DNA from 4 places in the Alloalcanivorax dieselolei B5 genome. Region 2 is predicted to be linked to each of the others. Evidence: predicted binding sites of a transcription regulator. Region 2 holds the regulator's gene; each other region holds the start of a gene.
The links. The regulator sigma-54, encoded in region 2, starts transcription at its own class of promoters, with help from an activator protein. The targets are predictions, from matches to a motif close to TGGCACNNNNNTTGCTNT.
Positions count from the first base shown of each region.

Region 1: a site for sigma-54 is predicted at 5,682-5,699, ahead of B5T_RS07680 (ANTAR domain-containing response regulator). Genes of this name have one in related genera too.
Region 3: a site for sigma-54 is predicted at 4,982-4,999, ahead of B5T_RS14305 (MSMEG_0572/Sll0783 family nitrogen starvation response protein). Genes of this name have one in related genera too.
Region 4: a site for sigma-54 is predicted at 4,097-4,114, ahead of nirB (nitrite reductase large subunit NirB). Genes of this name have one in related genera too.

Region 1 covers NC_018691.1:1,678,130-1,685,346, reverse strand. The annotation lists gene sugE (quaternary ammonium compound efflux SMR transporter SugE) at 1-36, shown strand, start outside; gene B5T_RS07695 (LysR family transcriptional regulator) at 20-946, opposite strand; gene metE (5-methyltetrahydropteroyltriglutamate--homocysteine S-methyltransferase) at 1,175-3,463, shown strand; gene B5T_RS07685 (CmpA/NrtA family ABC transporter substrate-binding protein) at 3,892-5,052, opposite strand; gene B5T_RS07680 (ANTAR domain-containing response regulator) at 5,055-5,660, opposite strand; gene B5T_RS07675 (ABC transporter ATP-binding protein) at 5,802-6,638, opposite strand; gene B5T_RS07670 (ABC transporter permease) at 6,647-7,217, opposite strand, start outside.
Region 2 covers NC_018691.1:3,971,165-3,978,381, reverse strand. The annotation lists gene B5T_RS17690 (RDD family protein) at 1-917, shown strand, start outside; gene B5T_RS17685 (HPr family phosphocarrier protein) at 1,013-1,282, opposite strand; gene rapZ (RNase adapter RapZ) at 1,279-2,133, opposite strand; gene ptsN (PTS IIA-like nitrogen regulatory protein PtsN) at 2,206-2,679, opposite strand; gene hpf (ribosome hibernation-promoting factor, HPF/YfiA family) at 2,688-2,987, opposite strand; gene B5T_RS17665 (RNA polymerase factor sigma-54) at 3,056-4,522, opposite strand; gene lptB (LPS export ABC transporter ATP-binding protein) at 4,648-5,373, opposite strand; gene lptA (lipopolysaccharide transport periplasmic protein LptA) at 5,376-6,011, opposite strand; gene lptC (LPS export ABC transporter periplasmic protein LptC) at 5,986-6,543, opposite strand; gene B5T_RS17645 (KdsC family phosphatase) at 6,540-7,043, opposite strand; gene B5T_RS17640 (KpsF/GutQ family sugar-phosphate isomerase) at 7,043-7,217, opposite strand, start outside.
Region 3 covers NC_018691.1:3,213,861-3,221,077, reverse strand. The annotation lists gene B5T_RS14335 (MSMEG_0569 family flavin-dependent oxidoreductase) at 1-454, opposite strand, end outside; gene B5T_RS14330 (MSMEG_0570 family nitrogen starvation response protein) at 460-789, opposite strand; gene B5T_RS14325 (sll0787 family AIR synthase-like protein) at 791-1,780, opposite strand; gene B5T_RS14320 (MSMEG_0567/Sll0786 family nitrogen starvation N-acetyltransferase) at 1,777-2,319, opposite strand; gene B5T_RS14315 (MSMEG_0568 family radical SAM protein) at 2,316-3,416, opposite strand; gene B5T_RS14310 (Nit6803 family nitrilase) at 3,373-4,401, opposite strand; gene B5T_RS14305 (MSMEG_0572/Sll0783 family nitrogen starvation response protein) at 4,415-4,897, opposite strand; gene B5T_RS14300 (aminotransferase-like domain-containing protein) at 5,203-6,597, shown strand; gene B5T_RS22350 (TetR/AcrR family transcriptional regulator) at 6,685-7,217, shown strand, end outside.
Region 4 covers NC_018691.1:3,018,594-3,025,810, forward strand. The annotation lists gene B5T_RS22335 (redoxin domain-containing protein) at 1-122, opposite strand, end outside; gene B5T_RS13410 (ion transporter) at 334-1,170, shown strand; gene nirD (nitrite reductase small subunit NirD) at 1,171-1,512, opposite strand; gene nirB (nitrite reductase large subunit NirB) at 1,516-4,047, opposite strand; gene B5T_RS13425 (DUF1285 domain-containing protein) at 4,440-5,000, opposite strand; gene B5T_RS13430 (TetR/AcrR family transcriptional regulator) at 4,997-5,629, opposite strand; gene B5T_RS13435 (aminotransferase class V-fold PLP-dependent enzyme) at 5,830-6,951, shown strand; gene B5T_RS13440 (hypothetical protein) at 6,963-7,217, shown strand, end outside.

The DNA of each region.
Region 1 (7,217 bases), 2.3 Mb from region 2:
GTCGGCGGCATCATCGGACTCAAGCTGATAGGTTGACCCGCCGGATGCCGGACAGGTTTTTGAAGCACAGCGCCTCGGCGGTCTCCATGAAATCCTGAATAAAGGGCACCGTCTGATCCCCCTGGCGTACCGCGGCATACAGGGTACGCCAGACCCCTTCCTCGCCCAGCCTCGCACTTTTCACCAACCCCAGATCGAGATACTCGGTCAGCGCCCAGTTCGGCAGCGCCGCCACGCCACGACCGGCGGCCACCAACTGCACCATCATCGGCGTCAGCTCGGCGGTGCGCACCGAGCCCGGCGCCACCCCGGCCGGGTCGAGGAAGGCGGTGAACACGTCCAGCCGTTCACGCTCCACCGGATAGGTGATCAAGGTCTGCTCCGCCAACGCCCCGGGTTCAATAAAGCGCCGCGCCGCCCATTCACTGTCACGCGCCACCGCCAGCACCAGTTCGTAGCGGAACAGCGGCAGGTAGCACACCGCCGGGTCGCCCACCGGATCCGAGGTCACCACCATGTCCAGATCGCCCCGGGTCAGCGCGGTCAGCGGCTCGAAGCCGAAGGCGGCGGACAGATCCAGCTCCACTTCCGGCCAGTCCTCGCGGAACCGGTCCAGCGCCGGCATCAGCCACTGGAAGCAGGAATGGCATTCGATGGCGATGTGCAGGCGACCGCTATCGCCGGCGGAGAGCCGCTTCAGTTCGGTCTCGGTTTTCTTCACCAGCGGCAGGATCTGCCGGGCCAGCGCCAACAGGCGGCTGCCGGCGGTGGTGAACCGTACCGGCCGCGTGCGCCGCACGATCAGTTCCAACCCGAGCCGGTGCTCCAGATCTTTCAACTGATGGGACAGGGCGGACTGAGTGACATGCAGCCGCTCCGAGGCTTCCACCAGGGAACCGGCGTCGTCGATGGCCTGCAGGGTGCGCAGATGGCGCAGCTCCAACATGATCAGACGCTCCCACGCAGCACGCTGGCACGCCTGGACGCTAACAATAAGCGTCTTGCTTCAATCATCTCAATCATGAGGATTCCTCATGTTCAACTTTAAATATTTGATTTTGCCTCACATCTCAAGGGTCGCACAATGCTTCTCACTCCTGCCTGACGCCGGACGCCCCTGGCGTGTCAGCGTGCGGGCGTGTTGCGTGTCAGCGAATTTTTTAAAGGAACCATCATGACCACCTTGCACAATCTGGGCTTCCCGCGCATCGGCGCCCGCCGGGAATTGAAACAGGCACAGGAAGCCTACTGGGCCGGCACCTTGCAGCAAAGCGAACTGGAACACGTTGGCCGCAGTCTGCGCGAACGGCACTGGGCCCTGCAGGCGCAGGCCGGCATCGATCTGCTGCCAGTGGGTGACTTCGCCTGGTACGACCAGATTCTGGAATTCTCCTGCCTGCTCGGCGTGGTGCCGGCGCGCTTCGGCCACGACGCCGATGCCGACGTGGATCTGGACACCCTGTTTCGCATGGCCCGTGGCCGAGCGCCCACCGGCACCCCGGCGGCGGCCTGCGAAATGACCAAGTGGTTCGACACCAACTACCATTACATCGTGCCGGAACTGGCCACCGATCAGAACTTCCGCATCGCCCGCGAAAGTCTGTTCGAGCAGGTCGAGGAAGCCAAGGCCCTCGGCCACAATCCGAAACCGGTGATCCCCGGCCCGCTGACCTACCTCTACCTGAGCAAGGGCGAGGACTTCGACGGCGCCGACGACAGCGCCAAGCTGGCTTTGCTGGATAATCTGATTCCGGTTTACCGCCGGATTCTGCAGCGGCTGGCGGACCAAGGCGTGCAATGGGTGCAGATCGACGAGCCGATCCTGGTGCTGGATCTGCCCGACGCCTGGCAGCGCGCCTACCTGCGGGTCTATGACCAACTGGCCGCCGCCAGCGCCGCCCGGCTGCTGCTGGCCACGTATTTCGGCGCGCTGAAGAACAACCTGTTCACCGCCCTGGAACTGCCGGTGGCCGGCCTGCACCTGGACCGGGTACGCGGCGATGACGATCTGGAACAAGTGATCAGCCGGCTCGGCGACAAGGTGCTCTCCCTCGGTTACATCAACGGTCGCAATATCTGGCGTACCGACCTGGATGCCGCTCTGGCGAGGCTGAAACCGCTCAAGGAGGCACTTGGCGACCGCTTGTGGCTGGCGCCCTCCTGCTCCCTGCTGCACAGCCCGGTGGACCTGGACCAGGAAGACAAGCTCGATACCGAACTGAAAAGCTGGCTCAGCTTCGCCAAACAAAAGCTGGACGAACTGGCCCTGCTGGGCGGCGCGCTGGACGACGACGCCACCGCCGAGGCGGGCCTGCGGGCACAACGCCAGGCCCTGCGGGCACGCGCTGAATCAATCCGCATTCATAACCCGGCCGTGGGCGAGCGGATCGCCGCCAGCGGTGATGTTTCCCGTGATCGTCTGAGCCCGTTCGCTGAACGTATCGCCAAACAACAGGGCGCGCTGAAGCTGCCGGCGTTCCCCACCACCACCATCGGCTCCTTCCCGCAGACCCGGGAAATCCGCGAGGCACGCCGGGACTGGAAAGCCGGCAAGCTCGATGACACCGCTTACACCGAACAGATGAAGCAGGAAATCGCCCGCTGCATCCGCTATCAGGAAGAAGTGGAACTGGACGTGCTGGTGCACGGCGAAGCCGAACGCAATGACATGGTGGAGTATTTTGGTGAGCTGCTGGAGGGCTTCGCCTTCACCCGCTTCGGCTGGGTGCAGAGCTACGGTTCCCGTTGCGTGAAACCGCCGATCATTTTCGGCGACGTGCAGCGTCCTGATCCGATGACGGTGGAATGGGCCCGCTACGCCCAGTCCCTCACCGACAAGCCAGTGAAGGGCATGCTCACCGGTCCGGTGACGATTCTGCAATGGTCCTTCGTGCGCGACGATCAGCCGCGCTCGGAAACCTGCAAGCAGATCGCCCTGGCCCTGCGTGACGAAGTACAGGATCTGGAAAGCGCCGGCATCAAGGTGATTCAGATCGACGAGCCGGCCCTGCGCGAAGGCCTGCCGCTGCGCCAGGGGGACTGGCAAGCCTACCTGGACTGGGCGGTGGACTGCTTCCGCCTGGCCACCGTGGGGGTCGATGATGACACTCAGATCCACACTCATATGTGCTATTCCGAGTTCAACGACATCATCGAGGCGATCGCCGCGCTGGACGCGGACGTCATCACCATCGAGACCTCCCGCTCTAATATGGAGCTGCTGGATGCGTTCCGCGACTTCCAGTACCCCAACGACATCGGCCCGGGGGTGTATGACATCCACTCCCCCAACGAACCGGACGTGGCCTGGATGGTGGGTTTGATGGAAAAAGCCGCCGAGCGGCTGCCGAAGGAACGGCTGTGGGTCAACCCGGATTGCGGCCTGAAAACCCGCAAGTGGGAAGAGACTCAGGGCGCCCTGGCCAACATGGTGGCCGCCGCCAAGCAATTACGGGCGGGGTAAAAGGTCCATCGTGGATTAACGGGACTTAGTTAGTGCCTCCATCGGGGGCACGGGTCTGCACGGAGGCCTTCCGGGATCGCTGTAAATACATCCCTGTAAGCTCCCGGTTTGACGTCCCTGTCAAACAGGGTCCCGGAAGGCCTCCGTACAGACCCGCTTCGAGTGAGCCGCCGCGTTCCGGGCCCCAACAATGACGAACCTTTCAGGAAAGGGAAAACCACTCCATTCTGTCGTGGTGTCTCGGCGACGGCCGGAAGGACTCCTGCGCTTCGCTTACCTCGAAGCGGAGCCGCGTTATGCCTTTGCGGGATCCTGTCGAACAGGGACGTTCGACCGGAAGCCTACAAGGACGTATTCACGGCGTTCCCGTAAAGGCATAACACGGCTCCGCTGCCCAAGATGGAGGGCAACCTGGTCCCGTTCCCCCCTTACTCCACCTGCAACAACCGGTCCGGCCCCAGTTCCACCGACGCTGGATCGCCGGGTAGCCGCCACTGGCCGGCGTGCCTTTCCGCCGGCTTGTGATCCACCTCCGGCAGATTGGTCAGATCCCCCACCGCGTCCCGATACAGATCCGTGCGGTAGCATTGCGCGGCGAAAGTGCTTTTCTCTTCGATACGGCCCTGCCGCCATCGCTGCATCTCCCCGAGCAGAAACTCCGCGTCCGAACGCCAGGGGAAATTGGCCTGGTAAGCGGAAAACACATGAAAATGATGACGTGGGAACGGCTGACCGGTGAGCCCGCCGGGCAGGCGCTGGGAAAACGGCGCACCGATCACTTCCGCCGGCACGCCCAGCCAGGCCGGGTGAGCCAGCCACTCAAGACACGCCTGCAGGTGCTCATCGGCATGGGCCGCCGCCCGATACAGCGCGCGCAGCAGAGCCCGGTGGGTATCCGGGTGGGCCGCCGCCCATTCACGGGTCACCGCCAGCACTTTTTCCGGCGCGTTTTCCCAGATCTGGTAGCCGGACAGAATGCAATGTCCGGCGCCGGTGAGCGCCGCCAGACTGTTCCAGGGTTCGCCCACGCAGAAGCCGTCGATATGCCCCAACCGCAGGTGATCCACCATTTGCGAGGGCGGCAGCACCACCAGCTTGACGTCGTGGTCCGGGTCGAGACCGGCCACCGCCAGCCAGTGGCGTAATTGATAGGCGTGACAGGAAAACGGGAACACCACCGCCAGTACCAGCGGCGCGTCACCCGCGCTGGCACGGGCCGCCACCAGCTTGTTCAGCGCCACCGCCATGTCCTGGGGCGAGGGCCCCGACGCCAGCGCGCACAGACCGTGATACAGCATCGGCGACACAGTCACGCCATTACCGTTGACGCCCATGGAAAAGGCCGTGGCCAGCGGCTTCTTGATGCAACCCAGGCCGAGGGATGTGCTCAACAGCATGGGCGCCAGCATCGGCGCCGCATTCACCTGCCCCACCAGCAAGCGATCACGCAAGCTGGCCCAACTCCACTCCGGTTGCAGTTCCACCTCCAGCCCTTCATCGGCGAAATAACCGGCTTGCTGAGCCACCACCAGCGGCAGGCTGTCGGTGAGCGGCATGTAACCGATACGGACACGCTGTGTTTGCTTCATCGTCACCCCTGGGCTTTCAACAGATCGGCGTAATCCAACACCGAACGGGCCACCTGGATCAGAGGTTGCCCGGTGTTCATGGCCTGCCGGCGCAGCATGGCGTAGGCGTCCTGCTCATTGAGGCGACGCCGTTGCATCAACAAGCCCTTGGCGCGCTCGATCAGCTTGCGTTCCTCCAGCGCCTCCCGGGTCTGCTCCAGTTCCTCTCGCAGCGCCTGGTATTCACGGAAGCGGGCGGTGGCCACACGCATCACGCCGCGCACCCGGGACAGGTCTGTTTCGCCGGCCACATAGGCACTGACGCCGGCGCGCAGCGCGGCGACGATCAGGTCCTCGTCGTCCTGGCCACAGAACATGACGATGGGACGGGGCATGTCGCGCTGCACCAGCGCCATACTCTCCAGCGTATCCCGGTCCGGCGCGTTCATGTCGACGATCACCATGTCCGGATTGCACGCCATCACTTTCTGTGACAAACCGGCGGCGCTGGTGAGGCGGCACAGAATGACGTGCCCTTCATCTTCCAGGGCCCGCTCAAGCATCGCTGCCCGCGGCGGCTGATCGTCCACCAGCATGATCTTCAATGGCATGGGCTTGTCGGCATCCATGTTGGTTGGCTTCCCCCCGTTGTAGCAACCGCTGTGCCAAGCGGTCATGGCCCGGTTTTCATGCCGCGCACGGACCGGGGCGCGGAAAGCGCACCAATCCAGTGCAAAACCGCGCCCTCTTCCGCACCGTCGTGACGCCGATCAGGCCTGCTGCCGCTGCGGCGCCGCCGGGTCCGGACGGCTGGGCAAGGCGGTGACCTTGTTTTGCTTCTCATAGAGAAACCGCAGCACCTTTTGCCGGCAGCGGTGGTAAACAGGATCGTCCGCCAACGCCAACCGGTCCCTGGGGCGCGGCAGCGCCACCGGCAGCACTTCGCCAATGGTGGCGGACGGGCCGTTGCTCATCATCACGATGCGGTCGGACAACAGCACCGCCTCGTCCACATCGTGGGTGATCATGATCACGGTGGTGCCCAGTTGCGCGTGAATCGCCATCAGTGAATCCTGCAGATGAGCACGGGTAAGCGCGTCCAGCGCGCCGAAAGGCTCATCCATGAGCAGCACGCGCGGTTGCATGGCCAGCGCCCGGGCAATGCCCACCCGCTGCTTCATGCCGCCGGAGATCTCTTGAGGGGTCTTGTCCATGGCGTGCGCCATGTGCACCAGCTCCAGGTTATAGGCCACCCAGTCCCGCATTTCCTTTTTGCTTTTCTGTTTGCGGAACACCTGCCGCACCGCCAGTTCCACGTTCTCAAAGGCGGTGAGCCAGGGCAGCAGCGAGTGGTTCTGGAACACCACCGCCCGTTCCGGGCCGGGTTCGGTGACCTCCCGGCGATCCAGAATCACACCGCCATCGGTGGCGTGCAGCAAGCCGGCGACAATATTCAACACGGTGGATTTGCCGCAGCCGGAGTGACCGATCAGCGACACGAATTCACCGGCGGCGATTTTCAGGTTCACCCCCTTCAAGGCTTCGAAACGCCCGGTCGGTGTATCAAAGGCCATGCCTACGTTGGACAGTTCCAATAATGCTGTCATACCTTCTCCTAGCGCTGCGCGGCGCTCTTGTCCCATACCAGAAACCGTTGCAGCGCCAGCATCAGCCGGTCCAGCAGAAAACCGATCAACCCGATCACCTGCACCGCCACCATGATGCGTCCCAGTGACTGGGAGCTGCCGTTCTGGAATTCATCCCAGACGAATTTTCCGAGACCCGGATTCTGCGCCAGCATTTCCGCGGCAATCAGCACCATCCAGGCGATCCCCAGACTCAATCGCAGACCGGTGAACATCATCGGCAGTGCCGAGGGCAACACAATACGGCGCACATGCTCGAAAGCATTAAGACGCAACACCCGCGACACGTTGGTCAGATCGCTGCTCACCGAGGTCACGCCCACCGCGGTGTTCAGCAAGGTGGGCCATAAACAACACAGCGTGACGGTGAACATGGAAGTGAGAAACGACTTGGCCAGCCAGGGATCACTGCTGGTGTAAACGGCGCTGACCACCATAGTCACCAGCGGCAGCCAGGCCAGCGGCGATACCGGTTTGAAAATCTGAATCAGCGGATTCACCGCCGCGTGCACGCCGGCGCTCAGGCCGACCACAATGCCC
Region 2 (7,217 bases):
AGGAAGAACGGGAGCCGGAAGAAGACGAGTGGCTGGCGGCCAGTCGTGAACACGAACGACTGTTGACCCAGTGCCAGGCTTTGCTGGAGCGCGAGGGGCGGCCGGCTGAGGAGAAGGAATGGCGTTTCCTCGCCAACAGTCCCTGGATGCTGGACAGCGCCTTTCACCATGGTTTGGGTGATGCCCTGATGGCGGGGCTGGTGGAGCGGCTTCGGCAGCAGGATAACAAGCCGCCTCTGGATGCGGTGACACTGGCTTATTTGAGCAGCCTGTTCGATTGGGAAGGGCGTCGTGGCTTGCTGGCGGCCCGTTTTGGCGATACCGCCATGGATCGGGTGTTGGCCCCCCTGGATACGAATTCTTCCGGCGATCAGGCCTTATTGCAGGGGCTGCGTGGTGGTAAGGAGACGGTGCCGCCGTCGCGTCAGGCAAGCTCCGAGCCGGCACCCGAAACCCTTTATTTCACCGGCATGACCCTGCGTATGGCCGCTATCGTCATCGATCTGCTGGTATTGGTGGCGCTGTTGGTCATGCCGATATGGGTGGTGAGCGTCATGGTGGCGGATGCTAATGGTGATGCCGATGCCAGTGGTGTTGGCGCTTTCCTCGGACTTTTTGCCATGCTCGCCGTGCCGGCCTATATGCTGATGGCGCTGGTCATGGAGGCAGGACCCAGGCAGGCGACTCCGGGGAAACGGATGCTGGGGCTCAGGGTAACGAATCTGGAGTTTGAGCGGCTGTCATTCCTGCACAATGTATGGCGGGTCATGGCGTTCGTAGTGGTCAATGCGCTGACCAGCAAGGTGGTGATCCTGGTGAACCTGTTCCTGAAAGGGAATCTCCTGCACGATCGCGTCAGCCGCAGTTATGTCATCAACTGGGCGCGCAGCGAGAGGGAGCGGAAGGACGGGCAGTAGACCGGACCACGAAGCCGCTGTAGGAGCTTGCCCTGCAAGCGAATGCGCAACGTTCAAAGAGTTCGCTTGCAGGGCAAGCTCCTACAGTGGCCTCTTCACTCTTCTTCGTCGAAACGGCGGGCGAACAGGTCGGCCAGTTCCGCCATGGCCGGCTGCTCGTCATCGCCGTCCACCCGCACCCTGAGGTTGGTGCCTTTGGCGGCGCCGAGGGTAAGCAGGCCCATGATGCTCTTGGCGTCGACCTGACGCTCGTTGTGAAGCACCTGAATAGTGCAGCTGTAACGTGACGCCACGCTGACCACTTTGGCGGCGGCGCGGGCATGCAGTCCCAGTTTGTTGATGATGGTGAGTTCCCTCTCGATCATCCCTCCAGCTCCCGATGCCGCACATGCAGGGGGATGGCTTTATTGCGCAGGCGCTGAGCCAACTGCTCGGCCAGATAGACGGAGCGATGGCGGCCACCGGTGCAGCCGATGGCAACGGTAACGTAACTGCGGTCGTTGGCGGCATAGCGGGGTAGCCAGCGAACCAGAAACTGGAAAATATCGTCGATCAAATCCTCGGTTTCCTGATGAGATTGCAGGAAGGCCGCTACTTTGTCGTCGCGACCGGTCAGGGCCCGCAGATCGCCGTGCCAGTGGGGATTGGGCAGCATGCGCACGTCGTAGACCAGATCGGCGTCGTTGGGCAGACCGTTCTTGAAGCCGAACGATTGGATCAACAGCGACAGTTTGACGTTGCGGCCGGCTACCCGCTGGCGGATCTGGTTGCGCAGGGAGTGGACATCCAGAGTGCTGGTGTCGATCACCAGATCCGCGCGCATGCGGATGTCGGAGAGCAGTTCGGCTTCATAGGCGATGGCATCGGCCAGAGTGCGATCATCGCCGCTGAGCGGGTGTGGGCGCCGGGTGGCACTGAAGCGTTTGAGCAGGGTGCCGTGATCGGCGTCGAGAAAGATGATTTCCGTTTCCACCTGCAACTTGCGCAGTTCCGCCAGGGTGGAGGGAAAGGCCAGCAGTTGTCGCGGCAGGTTGCGGGCATCGATCCCCACCGCCACCCGCTCCAGCACCCGGTCCTCGTCATCCAGTTGCCCGGCCAGTTGCGGCAACAGGCCCAGAGGCAGGTTGTCCACGCAGTAATAACCGTGGTCTTCCAGTGCTTGCAGAGCCGTGGTCTTACCGGATCCGGACCGGCCGCTGAGAATGGTCAGTTTCATGGCGATTGACGCTTTCTTCCCCGAAAAGACGCCCGGGCCGGGGAGAACCGGCCGCATGGGCCCCGTCGTAGCTTATGAAGCCAGGCGCAATTCGGCCTCTGACTCCACGGCGGTAATATAGAGTTGGTGATCGTCCGTGGCCTGGCGCAGTTCACGCCGATAATCCTCGTCGTTGAACAGGTTGGCCAGGTGACTCAGGGTCTTGAGGTGCTGTTCGGGGTTCTGTTCAGGCACCAGCAGAACGAACACCAGATCCACCGGCCGGCCGTCCACGGCATCGAAGTCCACCGGTTCGGCCAGTTTCAGCAGCAGGCCCACTGCCTGCTCGCAGCGTCCGAGCCGACAGTGGGGGATGGCGATGCCTTCACCGATACCGGTGGAGCCCAGGCGCTCCCGGGCCACCAGTGCATCGAACACGTCCTGGGCACCGAGGTCGCCGCAACTGGCCGCGGCCAGCTCGGCAACCTGATCCAGAAGGCGTTTTTTGCTACCCACCTCGATACCGTTATGGGTGCGGTCCTCGGTGAGAAGTTCTCGTACTCGCATAGATCCGCTTAGTGACCGTGCTTGCGGCTCACGGTCTTCTCCTTGTGTTTGAGAATCTGACGATCCAGCTTACTGGTCAGGGCATCAATAGCCGCGTACATGTCACCGGCCTCGGCGGTGGCGAAGACTTCGCCGCCGGAAATGTGGATGGTGGATTCCGCCTTGTGGGTGTTCGGCTCCGGGGACAGGATTACCTGAATGCTAGTGATCTGGTCGAAATGCCGTTCCAGCTTGGAAAACTTGTCGTCCACATAATCACGAAGGGCTTCGGTGATATCCAGGTGATGGCCACTGATGTTGATTTGCATAGCTGGCTCCTTTGCCTCGTTATTTAACCCCGGCCTCTGGCCCGGGTTATAAGCCGTTTCCCGCGTCGTCAAACCAGACGTTTGCGAGCGCTGGAAGACGGGATTCGCATCGCCTCCCGATACTTGGCGACGGTCCGGCGCGCCACCTTGATCCCTTGCTCATTGAGCAAACTGGCCAGCTTATTGTCGCTGAGTGGCTTGCGAGGGTTCTCGGCGGCGACCAGCTTCTTAATGATGGCACGAATGGCGGTGGAAGAACATTCACCGCCGCCTTCCGTGTCCACGTGACTGGAAAAGAAATACTTCAGCTCGAACACCCCTCGGGGCGTGAGCATGAACTTTTGATTGGTGACCCGGCTGATGGTGGATTCGTGCATCTCCACCGCCTCGGCGATATCGGCCAGCACCAGCGGTTTCATCGCTTCCTCGCCATAGTGGAAGAAGTCCTGCTGCACCTCGACGATGCGCCGGGCCACCTTCAGCAGGGTGTCATTACGGCTTTGCAGGCTTTTCAGGAACCAGCGCGCCTCCTGCATGCAGTTACGCAGGTACTGGCCGTCCTCGCCCTCGGTGCGGCGGGCCAGGCGGGCGTACTGGGCGTTCAGGTTGACCTTGGGCAGGACTTCTTCGTTCAGTTCCACCCGCCAGCCGCCGCGGAAGGGGCGCACCACCACATCGGGAACCGCGTATTCCGCCACCTCGCCGCCGATTTGTTCGCCCGGGGCCGGGTCCAGGGTGCGCAACAACGCCAGGGCGTCGAGGAGATCGCTTTCCGTCACCCCCATGGTGCGGCGCAGTCCGGCATAGTCGTGCTTTTCCAGTAGCGCGAGATGCCCGAGCAGGGCGGTCGCGGTGTCCAGGTGCGGGGTGTCGGCGGGCTGTTGGCGCAATTGCACGCCCAGGCATTCGGCCAGATCACGGCTGGCCACGCCGATCGGGTCGAATTGCTGCAGTCGGTGCAGGACCGCCACCACTTCGTCTTCCTCCACCGGATCATCGGCGTCGGCGATTTGCCGCTCGGCGGTGTCGAGCAGATCATCCAGGGGCAGGGACAGGTAGCCACGGTGGTCGAGGGCGTCGATGAGGATGCCGGCGATGACCCGGTCCCGGTCGCTCATCGGGCTGAGATTGAGTTGCCAGAGCAGATGGTCCTGGAGGGTGACCGGAGCGACGTGGCGCTGTTGCCAGGCGTCGGCGTCATCGTCCTCGCCGCCGCCCGAGCCGGAACCGGACTGGCCCACATAGAGGTCGTCCCATTCGCTGTCGCTCTCCACCGGTCCATCCACCAGGTCGTCCAGGGCCTCGTCGCGTTCGAGGTCCATTTCCTCCGCTTCCCAATCGTCATCGGCGGGGGTGTCGTCCTCGGTGTAGGCCTCGACCCCCTCTTCAAGTTCCAGCAGGGGGTTGGTTTCCACCGCCTGCTGGATTTCCTGGCGCAGGTCCAGCGTCGACAGTTGCAGCAAGCGAATCGCCTGCTGCAACTGCGGCGTCATGGTGAGCTGCTGGCCGATCTGGAGTTGTAGACTCGGTTTCATACTGCCTTGGTGGTCCGGTGAATCGCCAAGGCGGCAGAATAGCAGCGTCTTTCAAGGTTTCGCAATTCATTTAAGCAATATGTATGCCAATGTTGAAATTGCAATTGAAAAAGAGTAGAGGCGCGTCATAGCCGAAAGTCGGCGCCCAGATAGACGTCGCGGACCTGTTGATTACCGAGGATGGTCTGGGAATCGCCCTCGGCGATGATGTTACCGGCGCTGCAGATATAGGCGGTATCGCAGATATCCAGCGTTTCGCGCACGTTGTGGTCGGTGATCAGCACGCCGATGCCGCGATCCTTGAGATGACGAATGATGCCCTTGATGTCATTCACCGAGATCGGGTCGACCCCGGCGAACGGCTCATCGAGCAAAATGAACGCCGGATCCGTGGCCAGGCCACGGGCGATCTCCGCCCGCCGCCGCTCGCCACCGGACAGGCTCATGCCCATGCTGTCGCGGATATGGGTAATGTGGAATTCCTCGAGCAGATTGTTCAGCTCCTGCTCGCGCTCGGCTTTGCTCAGTTCCTTGCGGGTTTCGAGGATCGCCATGATGTTCTGTTCCACGGTCAGACGGCGGAAGATGCTCGCCTCCTGAGGCAGGTAGCCGATACCGCGCTTGGCGCGCCCGTGCATGGGCAGGTGGGTGATGTCCTCGCCGTTGATCTCGATGCGCCCGGCGTCCGCTTCCACCAGCCCGACGATCATGTAAAAGCAGGTGGTCTTGCCGGCGCCGTTGGGGCCCAGCAGGCCCACGATCTGGCCCGCTTCCACTTCCAGGGAGACGTCCTCGATGACACGGCGCCCTTTGTAGCTTTTGGCCAGTTGGCGGGCATTCAGTTTCGCCATGGTCAGGGGCTCTCCGTTTCATTGGGGGTGCTGTTGGCGGGCGATTGTGGCGCGCCGTCGTCCTGGCCCTGGTTGTCTTCGCCGGTTTGCGACGCCTCGTCGCCGTTATCGCCGCTCTGAGCCTGGGAGGCATTGGCGGCGGGAATCACCAGCCGCACCCGTTTGTCGCCCTCGCTGCTGGCATCCATCCGTCGGGAGTTGAGGTCATATTCCACCCGGGCCCCTTCGAAGGTGTTGCCCTGATGCTGCACATAGGCGTTGCCGGTGAGGATCAGACGACGGCGCTTGAGATCGTAGACCAGGTTGTCGGCGTGGGCGTCCAGGTCCTTGCCTTCGCGCATGCGCACCGGACTGCCGGTGGCTTCCACCCGCACCAGTTGCTCGTTCTCGGTGAACAGCCGCAAGACATCGGCGTTGAGTCGACGGTTGCCCTGGATCAGCTCGGCGTCACCCCGGTATACGCCAGTGCCGGCGTCCCGTTCGAACACCGCCTGGTTGGCGCTGACCTCCACCGGGCCTTCGGCACCAGACTGGGCCACGGCCAGCGCTGGAACCAGAATGGCGGCGGCGATTACCGCGCGCAGACGGCGCAGCGGGCCATGCACCGGACCGTTATGGCTTGGGTCCTTTGAATTCACTTACTACTCCTTGCTTGAGAGTCATGCGCCCGGTGTCCAGGTCCGCGTCCATGCGGCCCGCCCGGGTGCTGCCTTCACTGTGTCGCATATTGACGGTGTCCGGGGCGGAAACCTGGCGATCACGGCTCAGGTAGTGCAGCTCCCGGGTATCGAGGGTGACGCCGTTGTTCTTGCTGACCGCCTCGACGTTGTTTTCGAAGACGATCACATCGCCGTTGTCGCGTACTTCACCATTGTCGGCCTGGATGGTCCACTGGCTGTTGCCGTTGTTCAGGCGCAGGTCCGGGTGATCGAGCAGCGTCAGCGCTTCGCGTTCGTATTGTTCCAGATTGTTGGCCAGAAGCCGGTATTCCACTTCGCCGCTGTCGCGGTTGAACTGGCGGGCGACAATGTTTTCCGCGGTGATCACCGGGGCGCTGAGGAACGCTTCATTGTCACCTTCCAGTGGGTTGCCCCATTCGTGCAGGGTCATCATCACGATCAACCCGAGCAGGATGACGCCGCTGGCGCTGAGCAGGCCGGGCCGTCTCACTGCCCCTCCCGCAGCCGCAGCAGGCTGTCGCACACTTCCCGTACCGCCCCTTCGCCGCCGCGCGCCTCGGTGACAGTGCCGGCGGCGCTGCGCGCCGCCGCGTGGGCGTTGGCCGGGGCGAAGCCCAGCCCGGCCCACTCCAGCGCCGGCACGTCCGGTTCGTCGTCGCCCATGTAACCGATTTCTCCGGCGCTCAGGCCCAGTTGTTGTGCCAGCGCGGACAGGGCCACGCCTTTGTCCTCGCGACCCTGGATCACGTGTTCGATACCCAGGTCCCGGGCCCGGCGGGCCACCATGGCGGAGTCGCGGCCGGTGATAATGGCCAGGGTGACGCCGCTGGCCGCCAGTTTTTTCAAGCCATGGCCGTCCAGGGTGTTGAATGTTTTCAGCATCTCACCGTCCGGGCCGTAGTAGAGACGGCCATCGGTCATCACGCCGTCCACGTCGAAGGCCATCAAGCGCAGGCGCAGAGCCTGTTCCGGCTTTATCCCCAGCGTCATTACATTACCCCCGCGCGCAGCAGATCCTGGGTGTTGAGCGCACCGATCGGGCGCTGCTGGTCGTCACAGATGATCAGACCGTTCACCTTGCGCGTCTCCATCAGTTGCAATGCCTCCGCCGCCAGACGGCCGGGCTGGATGGTGACCGGGCGCGGTGACATCACATCGCGAATG
Region 3 (7,217 bases), 760 kb from region 2:
TGGCGGCGTACTCGGGAATTTTGGGGAGGTGATAGCTGCTGACCGCGATCACCACCTGGTCGGCGGTGAGCGGCCCATGATCGGTTTCCAGGCGGTAGCCGCCCACATCAAGGGCAATCACCCGGGTAACGGTGACACCTTCGAACAACGGCGGTTCGAAGGCGGCGCGAAAGCGCTCCATCCAACTGATGATCTCGTCCTTGACCATGAACCCGTGCGGATCGCCGCCGTCATAGGGGTGATCGGGCAAGCGGCACTGCCAATTGGGCGTGACCAGGCAAAAGCTGTCCCAGCGCTGATGTTTCCAGGCGTGGAAGGCCTGATGTTTTTCCAGGACCAGATGATCGATGCCGCGCTGTTGCAGTAGATAGCTGGCGGACAGGCCGGCCTGCCCGCCGCCCACCACGATGACCGGATAGTGGTGGCGCGGGAAATACTGAATCGAGGCGTTCATGGGAATCAGGACTCCTTGGTGGTAACAGCAACGGTGGTAACGGCAACCGGCGGGTCGATCCGTGTCACGGTGACGCGGGCGCGCGCCTGGTTGGCGAACTGGCGACCGCGGCGTTCGATGGCCAGCAACTGACTGTCGGCGCTGCTGCAGCGGTAACCGTATTTGGCTTCCACCCGGTCGCCGGCCAGGGTCAGGGCGTCGTGGCTGAGGCGCAGGAATTCAGCCAACGGATAGCTCTCGCCGGCGTGGAAATAGTCCCGCACCACGGTGGATGGTGAGTAGCAGTGCATTTCGCTGCCATCCGGCCAGTGCAGATCAAAATGAACTTCAGGCATATCAGCCTCCTTGGTGGATCGCGCAAAGCGATTGGGAACGTGGTGTGCTACCGATGAACGGCTGGCGCCGCAGGTCCCAGAACAAACCCCGTTTGCCGTTGAGCGACAGTTCGAAGCGGCCGCTGGCGGTCACCGTGCCGACCTCGGCGGCGGCCAGATTTCTTTCATGGAAGGCGCGCAGCACCGCGGCGCGGTGCGCCGGTGCCACCGACAGCACGAAACCGTAGCTGGGAAAAGTGCGCAGCCAGCGCTCCAGCGGCACGCCGGCGGGACGGGGCAGGGCATCGAGGTCAAGCACCGCGCCGACCCCGGAGGCTTCCAGCAGCATCAGCGTGGTGCCCACCACGCCGGCCATGCTGATGTCCTTGGCGGCCCGGCACAGGCCTTGTTCGGCCAGCATCGGCAGGATTTCAAGATCGCCGCGCAGACGCTCGGCCGGCGCTTCACTGCTGGCATCCCAGTTGTCAGCCACCGGACGATAGCGGCCACGCGGATCGTAAACCGTGATCAGGCTATCTCCGGGATTGGCGTCGAAACTGGTCAACAGGGCCCGGGCGCGTCCCAGAATCGCCACCGCCAACTGGGGGCGATCGGTGCGAACGTTGCTGTGGCCGCCGACCACCGGCACACGGTATTTCGCCGCCGCTTCGCGCAAACCGCCCAGTATCGCGTCGGCGTGTTCCGACCCATCACTCCACAGGGCATCGACCACCGCCAGCGGCCGGCCGCCCATGGCGTAGATGTCGCTGACATTGACCATCACGCCGCAATAGCCGGCGAAGGCCGGCTCGGCGGCGACGAATTCATTGATGAAGCCCTCTATGGCGATCAACAGGTGGCCGTCGCCGTCGCGCAGGGCGGCGCTGTCATCACCCAACGGCAGGGCACCGCTGTCCAGCCCTGCGAGGCCGGCGATCATGGGCTGAATATCACGTTTATGGGCGAAGGCGTTGCTGTCGCGCAAACCGCGCATCAGGGCATGCAGATTCACGATGCCCTCCTGGCACGGGTCAGTAGCGGCAGGCGCCCTTCGGGCAGGGGCGGATAGTGGGACAGGTCGGCGCGCATCAAGGCGTGTTCCAACCCGTGCAGGGTCTGATACCGCAAGGTACGCCAGTGCAGTCGCTGAAAGAGCGCTTCATTGGCGGCCTGTACCTGGGCGAAAAAACTCTCACAGCCCAGCGCCCTGGCGTGGCCCACCGCCAGCCGGATCAGTGCGCTGCCCAGGTGGGCATCACGGCGATAGCCGCGCGCCACCGCCAGGCGCGAGCCGTACCAGATACCCGGGCGGTCGCTGTGGATGCGCACCGTGCCGACCACTTCCTCCGGGCCACCGGCCACGTAGGCGAGGGCGACGATGGTGATGGCGTGATGATCGTGGGCATCGTCGTCGTTGTCCTCGAACAGACGCTGTTCCTGGCAGAACACCGTTTGGCGCAGCGTGCGCGCGGCGCGGTATTCCCACGCCTCGGTCGTGGTTTTCACCGCGTATTCGCAGCTGCGGAATGGTTTGACCGGTTCCAGGATCATGAGGCGGCCTCCTCCTCGAACGCGGACAGTGACGAACAGGCGCCGCAGCGGCCACAGCCGGCCTTGATCTCGGTGGAGCGCAACTCCGCCTTGCGTAACAGCGTGCCAAGCGGTTCCAGAATGCGCTTCATGTGTGCCGCCGTCGGCGCTGGGTGATGCGCCAGTGGTGTGCCGGAGATTGGCACGAACGGCACCACGAAGGGATAGACGCCCAGAGCCACCAGCCGCTCGCATAAGGCGAGAGTGGTGTCGACGGTGTCGCCCAGCCCGGCCAGCAGATAGGTGCTCACCTGGCCACGACCGAATACGTCCACGGCGTCGGCGAACGCCTCCAGATAGTGTTCCACGGTGATCGATGACTTGCTCGGCATGAGGGTCTCGCGCAGCGCCGGGGTGGCGATTTCCAGGTGCATGCCCAGGCTCTGGATGCCGCTGTCGCGCAAGCGGCGGAACCAGGCGCGATCATCCGGTGGTTCGCACTGACCCTGGATCGGCAGATCGACGGCGGCGGTTACCGCTTCGGCGCTGTCGCACAGCACCCGGGCGCCGCGATCCTGCAGATTCGGGGTGCCGGTGGTCATCACCATATGTTTGACGCCGTCCAATTCCACCGCCGCCCGCGCCACCTCGGCGAGTTGCTGCGGGGTCTTGTGGGCGATGGTGCGGCCTTCGTCCAGGGACTGGCCGATGGCGCAAAACTGGCACGAGATCTTGCGATTGTTGTAGCGAATGCAGGTCTGCAACACGGTGGTGGCGAGCACATCCTTGCCATGCAGGGTGGCGATGTGGGAGTAGGGTATGCCCTCGGCGGTTTTGAGATCGTAGAAGCGCGGCGTATCGGTGAACGCCATACGCGCGATTTCCTGGCCGTCGCGCGATACCCTGGCGCCATCCAGACGATAGGGTGAGTTACCGGCACCGGCGGTGTGCACCGGGATCATTACCACCTTGCCGCCGATCTCGACGGCCTTGTGATCGGACGGGCCGGCGCCGCCGCGCCGGCTGGGGGCTCCGGCGGCAGGATCGGTCAGGCGTACACCCCGGGTTTGCAGTTCATTGATGAGCTGCCGCTCGGAGAGCTTGCTGTTCGCACTCATCGTCGTCGCTCCTGGCAATGGCAAAGGCGGGATCGCTGTCGCCGCCGTATCGGGTGAGATCGTGGGAGGTGGCCGCCGGACGGCGGTCAATCATCAAGCTCAGTAGTTCCGGGCGGGCGTAATGGCCGACCGAATCCATCATCCGTTTGCGTTTGAGGATCAGGCCCATGTCCAGCTCCGCCACGCACAGGCCTTCGCCTTCGGTGAGGGGCTGGCCGAGTACCTTGCCCTCCGGTGATACGATCATGGTCATGCAACCGCCGCGCAGCGCTTTCTGTTGCGCCGGATCGGTGGTGATCGCTTCGATCTGATGGTTTTCCAACCAGCCGGTGGCGTTGACCACGAAGCAGCCGGACTCCGCCGCGTGATGACGCATGGCCGCCTCGATCTGATCGGCGAACACCTGGCCGACCATGGAACCGGGGAATTGCGCGCAGTGAATTTCCTCGTGCTGAGTCATCAGCGCGTAGCGCGCCAGCGGGTTGTAATGCTCCCAACAGGCAAGGGCGCCGATGCGACCGACGCCACTGTCCACCACGGTGAGGCCGCTGGCGTCGCCTTGGCCCCAGATCATCCGTTCATGATGGGTGGGGGTGATCTTGCGGCGTTTGAGCAGCAGACGGCCGTCACGGTCCAGCACCACCTGGGTGTTGTACAGCGTGCCCTGATCCCGCTCGTTGACGCCCAGCACCACCACCATGGCGTGGCGGCGGGCCAGGGCGGCGACCCGGTCGATCTCCGGGCCCGGTACCGTCACCGCCTGTTGATACAGCGCGAGATGGTCCGGGCCGGAGAACGCCGGCGCGCGCACGAACGAGAAATACGGGTAGTAGGGCACCAGGGTTTCCGGGAACACAATCAGTTCCACACCCTGTCCGGCGGCCTCTTCGATCAGGGCGCAGACCTTGTTCAAGGTGCCGCCGGGAATTTCCAGGTCCGGGGCGACCTGGGCCGCCGCGGCCGTTACCGTGCGAGCATCGCTCATCGCGCCTCTCCGGTTACAGGGTCCAGGTGTCGAGGATGAAGGCGTTGTCCCGGCGATGAAGCAGTACCAGATCCAGAACGTCCAATGGATTGATTGGTGTGATCCCCTCAATCAATGACGGCTCGCCGTGCCCATAAAGGGCTTGAAGAGCGAAGCGGCAGGCGTAGACCTTGCCGCCTTCTCCCATGAACTTGGTGATCTGATTATTGATCGCCATATGCCCGGGGAACGCCTCATCGCCGAGGGTCGGGAAACCACGCTGGACACCCAGGGTGACGCCGGGACCATAGAGCAGTACCGAGGTGTCGAACCCTTTGCGCAACAATCTTGTGGCCTGCAACATATTGACCAGGCCAATGGAGCCTTCAAAGGCAACGGTATGAAAGGTCACCAATGCCTTTTCTCCGGGCTCCGCCTTGACGTCCTCGAATACCTTTTCTTCGTAGTCGACAAAAAAATCACCTTTCTGATGTGCTGCTTTGCTTACGGTAGGCATAACGGTCTCCTCGGAGTGATGGAAGCAATGGGGGCGGTCCGTATCTGGTCGCCATCCTCTGCGTTAACAATCTCGGCATTAACAATTGCAATCAAAGTGCCAATCAAATAAAAAATTGATTGATTGGTTGGTCTGGTTTTGCGCTAATGCACCGTGCTCTTGGCGACTTTTTCGTCAATGGTAGGAAGAGCGGACCAATCAAAGTGGGCGGTGGGAACGGGGCAGTGGCTCGCGAACTGATCCGTGTCGGTGCGGGTTATGCCCCTCGGTGGTGCGAAAACGCTGATTTTTGGAGATGGGAAAAAGTGAAGAACGTCCGTGACGAGCCCTGGCGGCCTATTCTCAAGGACGGCGACAAGCCGATTTATATCCGGATTGCCGATGCCATTACCGATGACATCCTTGCCGGGCGGCTGGCGGTGGGAGAGCGGTTGCCGCCGTTGCGGGACCTGGCGGGATTGCTGAGTCTGAACTACGCCACGATCTCCAAGGCCTACAACGAGGCCCAGCGGCGCGGTTTGATTTATTCTCGGGTTGGACAAGGCTCTTTTGTGTGTCGGCCGGGGGGAATAAGTCGTCGCGGCGCCAGCGCCGACCGCGCCGTGGATATGACCATGAACCTGCCGCCGGAATCCGGGAACCCGCTATTGCGAGAGCGCATGGAGGCGGGGCTGCGTGCCCTGGGGCCGGACCTGCAGCCATTAATGCGCTACCAGGGGTTCGGTGGGTCCGCCGAGGACAAGGCGGCGGCGGTGGCCTGGCTGCAGCGCCGCCCGCTGACCATTGATGTTGATCGGGTTCTGGTCTGCCCGGGCGTACAGAGCGCGTTGCTGGCGGTGCTTGGCAGTCTCGCCCGGCCCGGAGATGTGGTGGTGTGCGAGGCACTGACTTATCCGGGCCTGCGCGCCATCGCCGGCCAGCTCGGGATTCGCTTGATCGGGTTGCCGTTGGATCAGGACGGTATCGACCCGGATGATCTGGCGCGGTTATGCGCGGAGCACCGCCCCAAGGCGCTGTACTGCAATCCGGTGTTACTCAATCCTGCGGTAGTGACGCTCAGTGAGGAGCGCCGCCAGCGGCTGGTCCAGGTCGCCCGGCGCTATAGCCTGCCGATCATCGAGGATGATGCCTATGGTTTGTTGCCGACCCACCGACCCACCGCGCTGGCCGCCTTGGCGCCTGAGCTGACCTACTATCTCTGTGGGTTCAGTAAATCGCTTGGAGCGGGACTGAGAATCGCATACCTGGTGTTGCCTTCAGCGCGTCTGAAATCCCGGTTGGCGGTCACGTTGCGGGCCACCACGGTAATGGCTTCTCCGGTCACGGCGGCTTTGGCCTCGTGTTGGGTGCAGGATGGAACGGCCGATCTGGCGGTTTCTCTGACCCGTAAGGAATCGCAGTTGCGGCAGGCGCTGGTGAACGAAAACCTTTCGGGAGCCGATTACCAAACCCACCCCGAAGCGTTCCACGTGTGGCTGCGAATGCCCGGGCCCTGGAGCCGGGTGGCCTTTGCCGCGCGCATGAGAGCGCAGGGCATCAATGTCGTGGTCAGTGATGCCTTCGCGGTGAATGGCAAGCCGCCGGAGGCGGTGAGATTGTGCCTTGGCGGGCCGATCAGCCGTCAGGATCTGGCGCACGCACTGCATTTGATTGCCGACACTCTGGATCAGCCCGGTGCGGCCAGCGCCGGTTTTTTCTGAGCCAGTGGCAATCAACAGGGATCGCAAGCCCGGCTAATGGAATAATGTTAGTATTGTTCCATTAATTTTTGTAAAGGGTGGAGAAGGATGGCGGCAGCAAGGAAACCCACGCGTCGTAAGAAGAGCAAGGCGGAAGAGATTTCCGGAACCAAATTGGAGCTGACCCTGGCGGCGGAGAAGGTCTTTGCCATCCATGGCGTGCAGGGCGCTTCCTTACGCCAGATTCGTGAGGAGGCCGGACAGAAAAACGAATCGGCGATCCATTATTATTTCGGTTCCCGGGAAGCGATCATCGAATCCGTTTTGTCGTTGCGTGCGAATCCCCTTGATCATGCCCGCCAGACCATGTTTGACGAGATGAAGCGTGGCAACGGCGGAAGGCCTTTGTCCACCGAACAGACGGTACGCTGCGCCATCATGCCATTGGCGTGTTACCTACTGGATGATGGAAATCGTAGTTTCTATCTGCGCTTCCTTGTGCAACTACGTATGGAGCGCAAACTCTGGCTGTATTTCAACAATATGTATGGAAAGGGAATGGAGAAGTGCCTGGCTGCTTTACGTGAGAGCCGTCCCTATATTCCTCGGGCAATCATTGAGCAACGCTTCCTCAATATGCA
Region 4 (7,217 bases), 950 kb from region 2:
TCCCCATTTCCAACCCCGTCCGTGGGCACCACCACAGCCCGCGACACCGTCCCCTTGCGTCGCCCTCGCCGCGCCAATGCCATACCGATCATTGTCGCCCCCTGGCTATTGTTGACTATCATTATGCGGATCGCGGGGCCTGGCCGCCGCCATCGGAGGTGATCGCATATCTACCCTGAAACGTTTTCCCCAAGGTTCCAGAATGCGTTACAAGGGATAAGTTAGGTGGTCACGAAAGGTTTAACAAGAGAGAATGCAACCTGGCCAATCAGAATGACCGGATCGCCTCATCCAGTCCGGTCCGGCACGGGCAGCAACGGAGCAATCAACAGGATGTCGTCCCAGTCCCCATCCCGGCGTGAGCGTTGGCGCCACATTATCTTCGGTACGGATACCCCGGCGGGCCAACGTTTTGACGTCTTGCTGATCATCGCCATTCTCAGCAGCGTTGCCGCCGTCATGCTGGACAGCGTGCAGAGCATCCATCAGCATTATGGCGACTGGTTGTATGGCGTGGAATGGTTCTTCACTTTGCTGTTCACTGGCGAGTACCTGATTCGCCTTTGGGTAAGTGATCGGCCGCTACGCTACGCGCGCAGTTTCTTCGGCGTGGTCGATCTGCTTTCCGTGGTCCCCACCTACATCAGCCTGTTGGTGCCCGGCGCCAACTATCTGCTTACCATTCGCGCTCTGCGAGTGCTGAGAATCTTCCGCATCATGAAACTGGCGGCGCTGATGAGCGAAGCCAACCAGCTTGGCCTGGCGCTGGCCCGCACACGCCGCAAGATCGGCATTTTCATGTTCTCGGTGCTGGTGGTGATCATCATCTTCGGCAGTCTGATCTACGTGGTCGAAGGGCCAAGCAACGGCTTCACCAGTATTCCGCGCAGCATCTATTGGGCCATCGTCACCGTGACCACGGTGGGCTACGGTGATATCTCACCGCAGACGCCCCTCGGCCAGGCCGTGGCGTCCATGGCGATGATCACCGGCTACGCCATCATCGCCGTGCCCACCGGCATCGTCACCGCGGAAATCTCCGCCGCGCACATTGCCCGCCGCTATGAACGGGAATGCCCCAACTGCCACCGTCATGACCACGATCCGGACGCCCGCTTCTGCAAGCAATGCGGTACCGGTTTGCCCAAGCCCGGCGACGACACGCCCTGATCAGCCGACGGCGACTTCCACCAGTTCGCCGCGCTGCCGGACCGGATACACGGTCAGGGATACCGTCTCGTCCTCCAGGCACTTCCCGGTTTCCAGACAGAAGTGCTGCTTGTACAGCGGTGATGCCACCACCCTGGTGCCGCCCAGGGAGCCCAGCAGGCCACGGCTGATCACATTGGCGCGGCTGAACGGGTCCATGTTATCCAGCGCATGGAGTTGACCGTCACGGGTGCGAAACAGCGCCGCCTGCCCCTCGGGCAGACGCACCCCGACACCGGTACCGGGCAGAATCTCGTCCACTTTGCAGACCGCTTTCCATTCCAGGGTAACGGAACTGTTCATGCCTTAACCCTCCTGTTGCACCAGATCGATACGTTCATGTTCGTAGGCCGGACGACGCTGACCGCGCTCACGGACGTAGTGCAGATTGTCGTCGGCGACATCGTCGTTAACGAAGTGTTTGAAACGTTTCACCGCCTCGGGATCTTCCACGGTGGTCTTCCACTCGCATTGGTAGGTGTCGATCACTTGCAGCATCTGTGCTTCCAGCTCATCACCAATGCCCAGTGAATCCTCCAGCACCACCTGTTTGAGGTAATCCAGCCCACCTTCCAGGTTCTCCAGCCAGACGCTGGTGCGCTGCAGGCGGTCGGCGGTGCGGATGTAGAACATCAGGAAGCGGTCGATGGTCCTGATCAGTTGTTCGTCGGACAAATCGGAGGCGAGCAGATCCGCGTGACGGGGACGCATGCCGCCATTACCGCAGACGTAAAGGTTCCAGCCCTTGTCGGTGGCGATCACGCCCACATCCTTGCTTTGCGCTTCGGCGCATTCACGGGTGCAGCCGCTCACCGCCATCTTGATCTTGTGCGGACTGCGCAGCCCCTTGTAGCGCTCCTCCACCTGAATGGCGGTGCCCACCGAATCCTTGACGCCGTATCGGCACCACGTGGAGCCGACGCAGGACTTCACCGTGCGCAGGGATTTGCCGTAGGCGTGGCCGGTCTCGAAGCCGGCGTCCACCAGGATCTTCCAGATTTCCGGCAACTGCTCGACGCGGGCGCCGAACAGATCCACCCGCTGCCCACCGGTGATCTTGGTGTACAGATCGTATTTCTTCGCCACTTCGCCCAGCACGATGAGCTTGTCCGGCGTAATTTCACCACCGGGTACACGGGGCACGATGGAGTAAGTGCCGTCACGTTGCATGTTGCCGAGAAAATAATCGTTGGTGTCCTGCAAACCGGCGTGGGGCTTGCTCAGCACATAGTCGTTCCAGCAGGACGCCAGCACCGAAGCGACCAGCGGTTTGCAGATATCACAGCCGTCGCCGCTGCCGTGCTTTTCCAACAGCTCGTCGAAGGTTTTGATTTCCCCCACCCGCACCAGGTGGTAGATCTCCTGGCGGGAATACGGGAAGTGTTCGCACACGTGGTTATTCACCTCCACGCCGCGCTTGGCCAGCTCGCTGTCCAGCACCTGTTTGACCAGGGCCGCGCAGCCGCCGCAGGTGGCGGAGGCCTTGGTGCAGGCTTTCAGGTCACCGACGGTGGTGGCGCCATCATCGATGGCGGCGCACAGCGCGCCCTTGGAAACATTGTTGCAGGAACAAATCTGGGCGCTGTCCGGCAAGGCGTCGGCGCCGAGCATGGGCGCATCGCCGGCGGCCGGCGCGATCAGAGCAGCGGCCTCTCCGGGCAGGTCAATCTGGTTCAGGCACAGTTGCAGCAGGTTGCCATAATCGTTGGCATCGCCCACCAGCACCGCGCCCAACAGTTTCTTGCCACACTCGCTGACCACCACTTTCTTGTACACGCCGGTGCTCTGGTCGAAGAACACCGCGCTGCGGGCGCCCGGCGTCTGGCCATGGGCATCCCCCACCGAGGCCACGTCCACGCCCATCAGTTTCAGCTTGGTGCTCATATCGGCACCCTGGAAGCTGGGCTCGGAATCCGCGCACAAGCGCGCGGCGGCGGTCTCCGCCATTTGATAGCCCGGCGCCACCAGACCGAAGATCCGGCCCTGCCATAACGCCACCTCGCCAATGGCGAAAATGTCCGGGTCGGAGGTGAGACAGTAATCATCAATTACCACCCCGCCCCGTTCACCGAGCTCCAGCCCGCTGGCACGGGCCAGGCTGTCCTCCGGACGAATGCCGGCGGAAAACACGATGATGTCGGTTTCCAGGTGGTGGTCCTCGCCGAAGTCCATGCGATGGCGGTGTTGTTCTCCGTCGACGATGGCCCGGGTGCCGGTGCTGGTGTGGACCGTCACGCCCAGGGTTTCGATTTTGTCCTTCAACAAACCGCCGCCGAGATCGTCCACCTGAACCGCCATCAGACGCGGCGCGAATTCCACCACGTGGGTTTCCAGCCCCAGGTCGTGCAGCGCCTTGGCCGCTTCCAGGCCGAGCAGGCCGCCGCCCACCACGGTGCCGATACGGGCCTGATCCGCGGCGGCGATAATCTCGTCCAGGTCATCAAGGGTGCGGTAAACAAAGCAGTTTGGGCGGTCGTTGCCGTCAATGGGCGGCACGAACGGGTAGGACCCGGTGGCCAGCACCAGCTTGTCGTAATCCAGCCGCTCTCCCGCCTCGGTGATCACTACCCTGGCGTCCCGATCGATCTCGCGCACCCGGGTGGACAGCTTCAGGGTCAGCCCCGGTTGTGCCATGAAGCCATCCGGCACCAGCGACAGGGCATCGGCATCGCGCTCGGTAAAATAACGGGTCAAGCCAACCCGGTCATAGGCCGGCCGGCTCTCCGCGCACAGGATCGTCACGTCGTAGTGATCAAGACCACCACGGTCCGCCAGCGCTTCCAGAAAGCGCTGCCCCACCATACCGTGGCCTACCAGCAACACCTTTTGTTTCGTCATGGGAATGTCCCCTTTCACCGTTTCAGCTTGCCAACTGTTGAACAGGGAGAAAGCAAAGCCCATGCCATGTGCATAACCCCTTGATTTAAAGGGGTTTAAGACTCTGTAGAACGATCAGGGGAAGGGACGCTCGCTTTAGCAGCGGGCAACGGCGCCCCATTTCGAGGCAGATTATGGTGCGCCATCTTGGGACAAAAACGGGCCCGGTTGTGGGGCGGCCCGCTGAAACGCCAGCCCCAAAGTCTGCTTGCTGGCCTGGGAGACATGAAATCGGAGGTCGCTACCAGGCCGCTGTAGGCGCTTGCCCTGCAAGCGAATTCGGCTTCCGGCGCAAAAGATTCGCTTGCAAGGCAAGCGCCCACAGCGGCTTCGTAGTCCGGTCTGGTTGTGTATCAGAAGGAACCGAGGGGGAAACGGGTGCCGTCGCTGTCGATATATAAGTGGGTCACGCCGTCCCGCTCTTCATGGCCGGCCCATTCCACCAGTTGATAAAACATGTTGCGGGAAATCAGCGCTTCCAGATTATCGCGCACGTGCAGATAAGGGGACGGCTCACCGCTGTCCGGATCGTGCTCTATCCGTAATGGATGCCGTTCGCCGGCTACCACGTGAGCCCCCACATTGGTGGTGAACACCAGCTTGTCGACGCCGCCGTCCTTCACCTGCTGTACGTCGGTGGCGACAAAAGGCGCGTCGTCCACCTCGATACGCAACTTTTCCACCGGCGTAATCAGGAAGTAGTCGCCGCCTTCACGCAACAGAATGGTGGAGAACAACCGCACCATGCGTTCCCGCTCAATCGGCGATTCCTGGTAGTACCAGGTGCCGTCACGGGCAATGCGCATACGGCTTTCGCCCTGATGTTCCGGGTGCCACTGATGCACCGGCGGCAGCCCCTGCTCGTCCCGTTCGGCCTTTTCCAGCAAGGCCAACAGGGAATCGGCGGAAGTCATTTTCGGCGTTGTCCTTTATTGCCCATGCGAATACCGATCTCGATCAGGAAGTCGAGGAAATCCTCCTTTTCGTCAATCAGTCCCATATAGAACGGCGACTGCACCAGCGCCACGGCGCCGTGGGCCAGCGCCCAGGCCGCGCAAATGTGATAAATCGGCGGCACGTCTTCCAGAGACCCCTCGCTGATGCGCGCCTTGACGATGCTCTTGAGGCGTTCGAAATTGGCTTCGCGGATGTTGTGCAGTTTCTCCACCAGTTCCGGCACCGCGTGGTCCTTGATCACCTTGTTCTCCAGCCGGTCGAACAGCTGGTAGCGGGCCGGATCGTTGATGCGGAAACGAAAATACTCGCGGGTCAGTTTTTCCTTGTCGTCGTCCTCGGAAATACTGTTGAACACCGCCGCCAGATCCTCTTCGTAACGCAGCATCAGCAGCAGATAGATCTCGTTCTTGGTTTCGAAGTGCTTATAGATGGTGCCTTTGCCAATCCCCACCCGGTCGGCGATCATTTCCACGGTGACACGATCCTCTCCCTGCTCCAGGAACAATTCCAGAGCGGTATCGAGGATTTGTTGCTCTCGTTGCCGGAACTCCTGTGCCTTACGCGTCGCTTTTTCCAGATCAGCCATTCATCCTTACTCCCAAGACCGGTGAATCCCGCGATTCACCACAGTTTATCCCACCCCCGGGCACCGTGCATCACGGGCCAGGTTGACCTGCCACGGCAATCGGTCATGCTGTGAGCCATCTGTTCCGGCGAATTATCGATGCCCCTTTCGGGCAGGATGATACCCGCCCGCCCGGCAATGACAATGGAGTCGATCATCACATGGCCAGCGCTCTGGATCTGTCCGCGGAATTCCCTCTTGAAAACGACGTGCTCTATCTCAATCACGCCGCCGTGGCACCCTGGCCGAAACGCACCCGGGACGCGGTGGTGCGTTTCGCCGAGCAGAACATCACCGTGGGCGCGCGGGACTATCCGCGCTGGCTCGACACCGAGCAGACCCTGCGCGGCCGCCTCGCGGCGCTGATCGGCGGTGTGCCACACGAGGACATCGCCTTGCTCAAGAACACCTCCGAAGGGCTGTCCGTCATCGCCCAGGGGCTGTCCTGGCGGGACGGCGATCAGGTGCTGATCAGCGACCAGGAGTTCCCCTCCAACCGCATTCCCTGGCAGGCCCTGGCCGAACAGGGTGTGGAAGTGATCCAGGTGTCAGTGGACGGGGACAACGCCGAGCAGCGCGTCATCGATGCGCTTGGCCCCCGTGTACGCCTGGTGTCGCTGTCATCGGTGCAATACGCCAGTGGTATTCGCCTGGATCTGGCGCCGATCGGCGCCGCGTGCCGGGAACGGGGCGTGCTGTTCTGCGTGGACGCGATCCAGAGTCTGGGGGCTCACGTCTTCGACGCCGAAAGCATCAATGCGGATTTCGTCGTTGCCGATGGCCACAAATGGATGCTGGGGCCGGAGGGCCTGGCGCTGTTTTACGCCCGGCCGGAAGCCCGCGACCGGCTGCGCCTGCGCCAGTTCGGCTGGCACATGGTGGCCGACAGCAGCGACTTTGATCGCCAGGATTGGCGACCGGCGGACGACGCCCGGCGCTTCGAGTGCGGCAGTCCCAATCTGTTGTGCGCCCATGCGCTCAACGCCTCGCTGTCATTACTGGAAGAGGTGGGCATGGCCTCGGTGGAACAGCGCCTGAGCGATACCGTGACCGGCCTGATCGGCGCCCTCAAGGCGCGCGGCGCGGAACTGCTGACCCCGGAAGCGCCACGCCGCCGCGCCGGTATCGTCACCTTCCGGCTGCCCGGCGAGGCACCGCAATCCACCTTCGAACGTCTGCGTCAGGGCGGCGTGGTCTGCGCCCAGCGCGGCGGCGGCGTGCGCTTCTCGCCCCACTTCCATACTGACCAGTCAGTCATCGACCGTGCCGTGGCGCTGTTGTAGGATAGCGCCCCATGCGAACCCAACGACTCTATCAATGGTTGTGCGAGCGCCTGCAACGTCAGGACGGCAGCAAGGATTGGCCGCAAAGCAGCCTGGACCATCAGCGTGTCCTGCTGCAGCCCTGCGACGTGTTGCTGGTGGACAGCGACAGCGCCCTGGACCGGCGGCTGCGGCGGCTCACCGGCAGCCGATTCTCCCGTGCCCTGTTTTATATCGGCCGCCTGCATGACGTCGCCGACCCGTCCCTGCGCGCCCTGCTGGCCGAT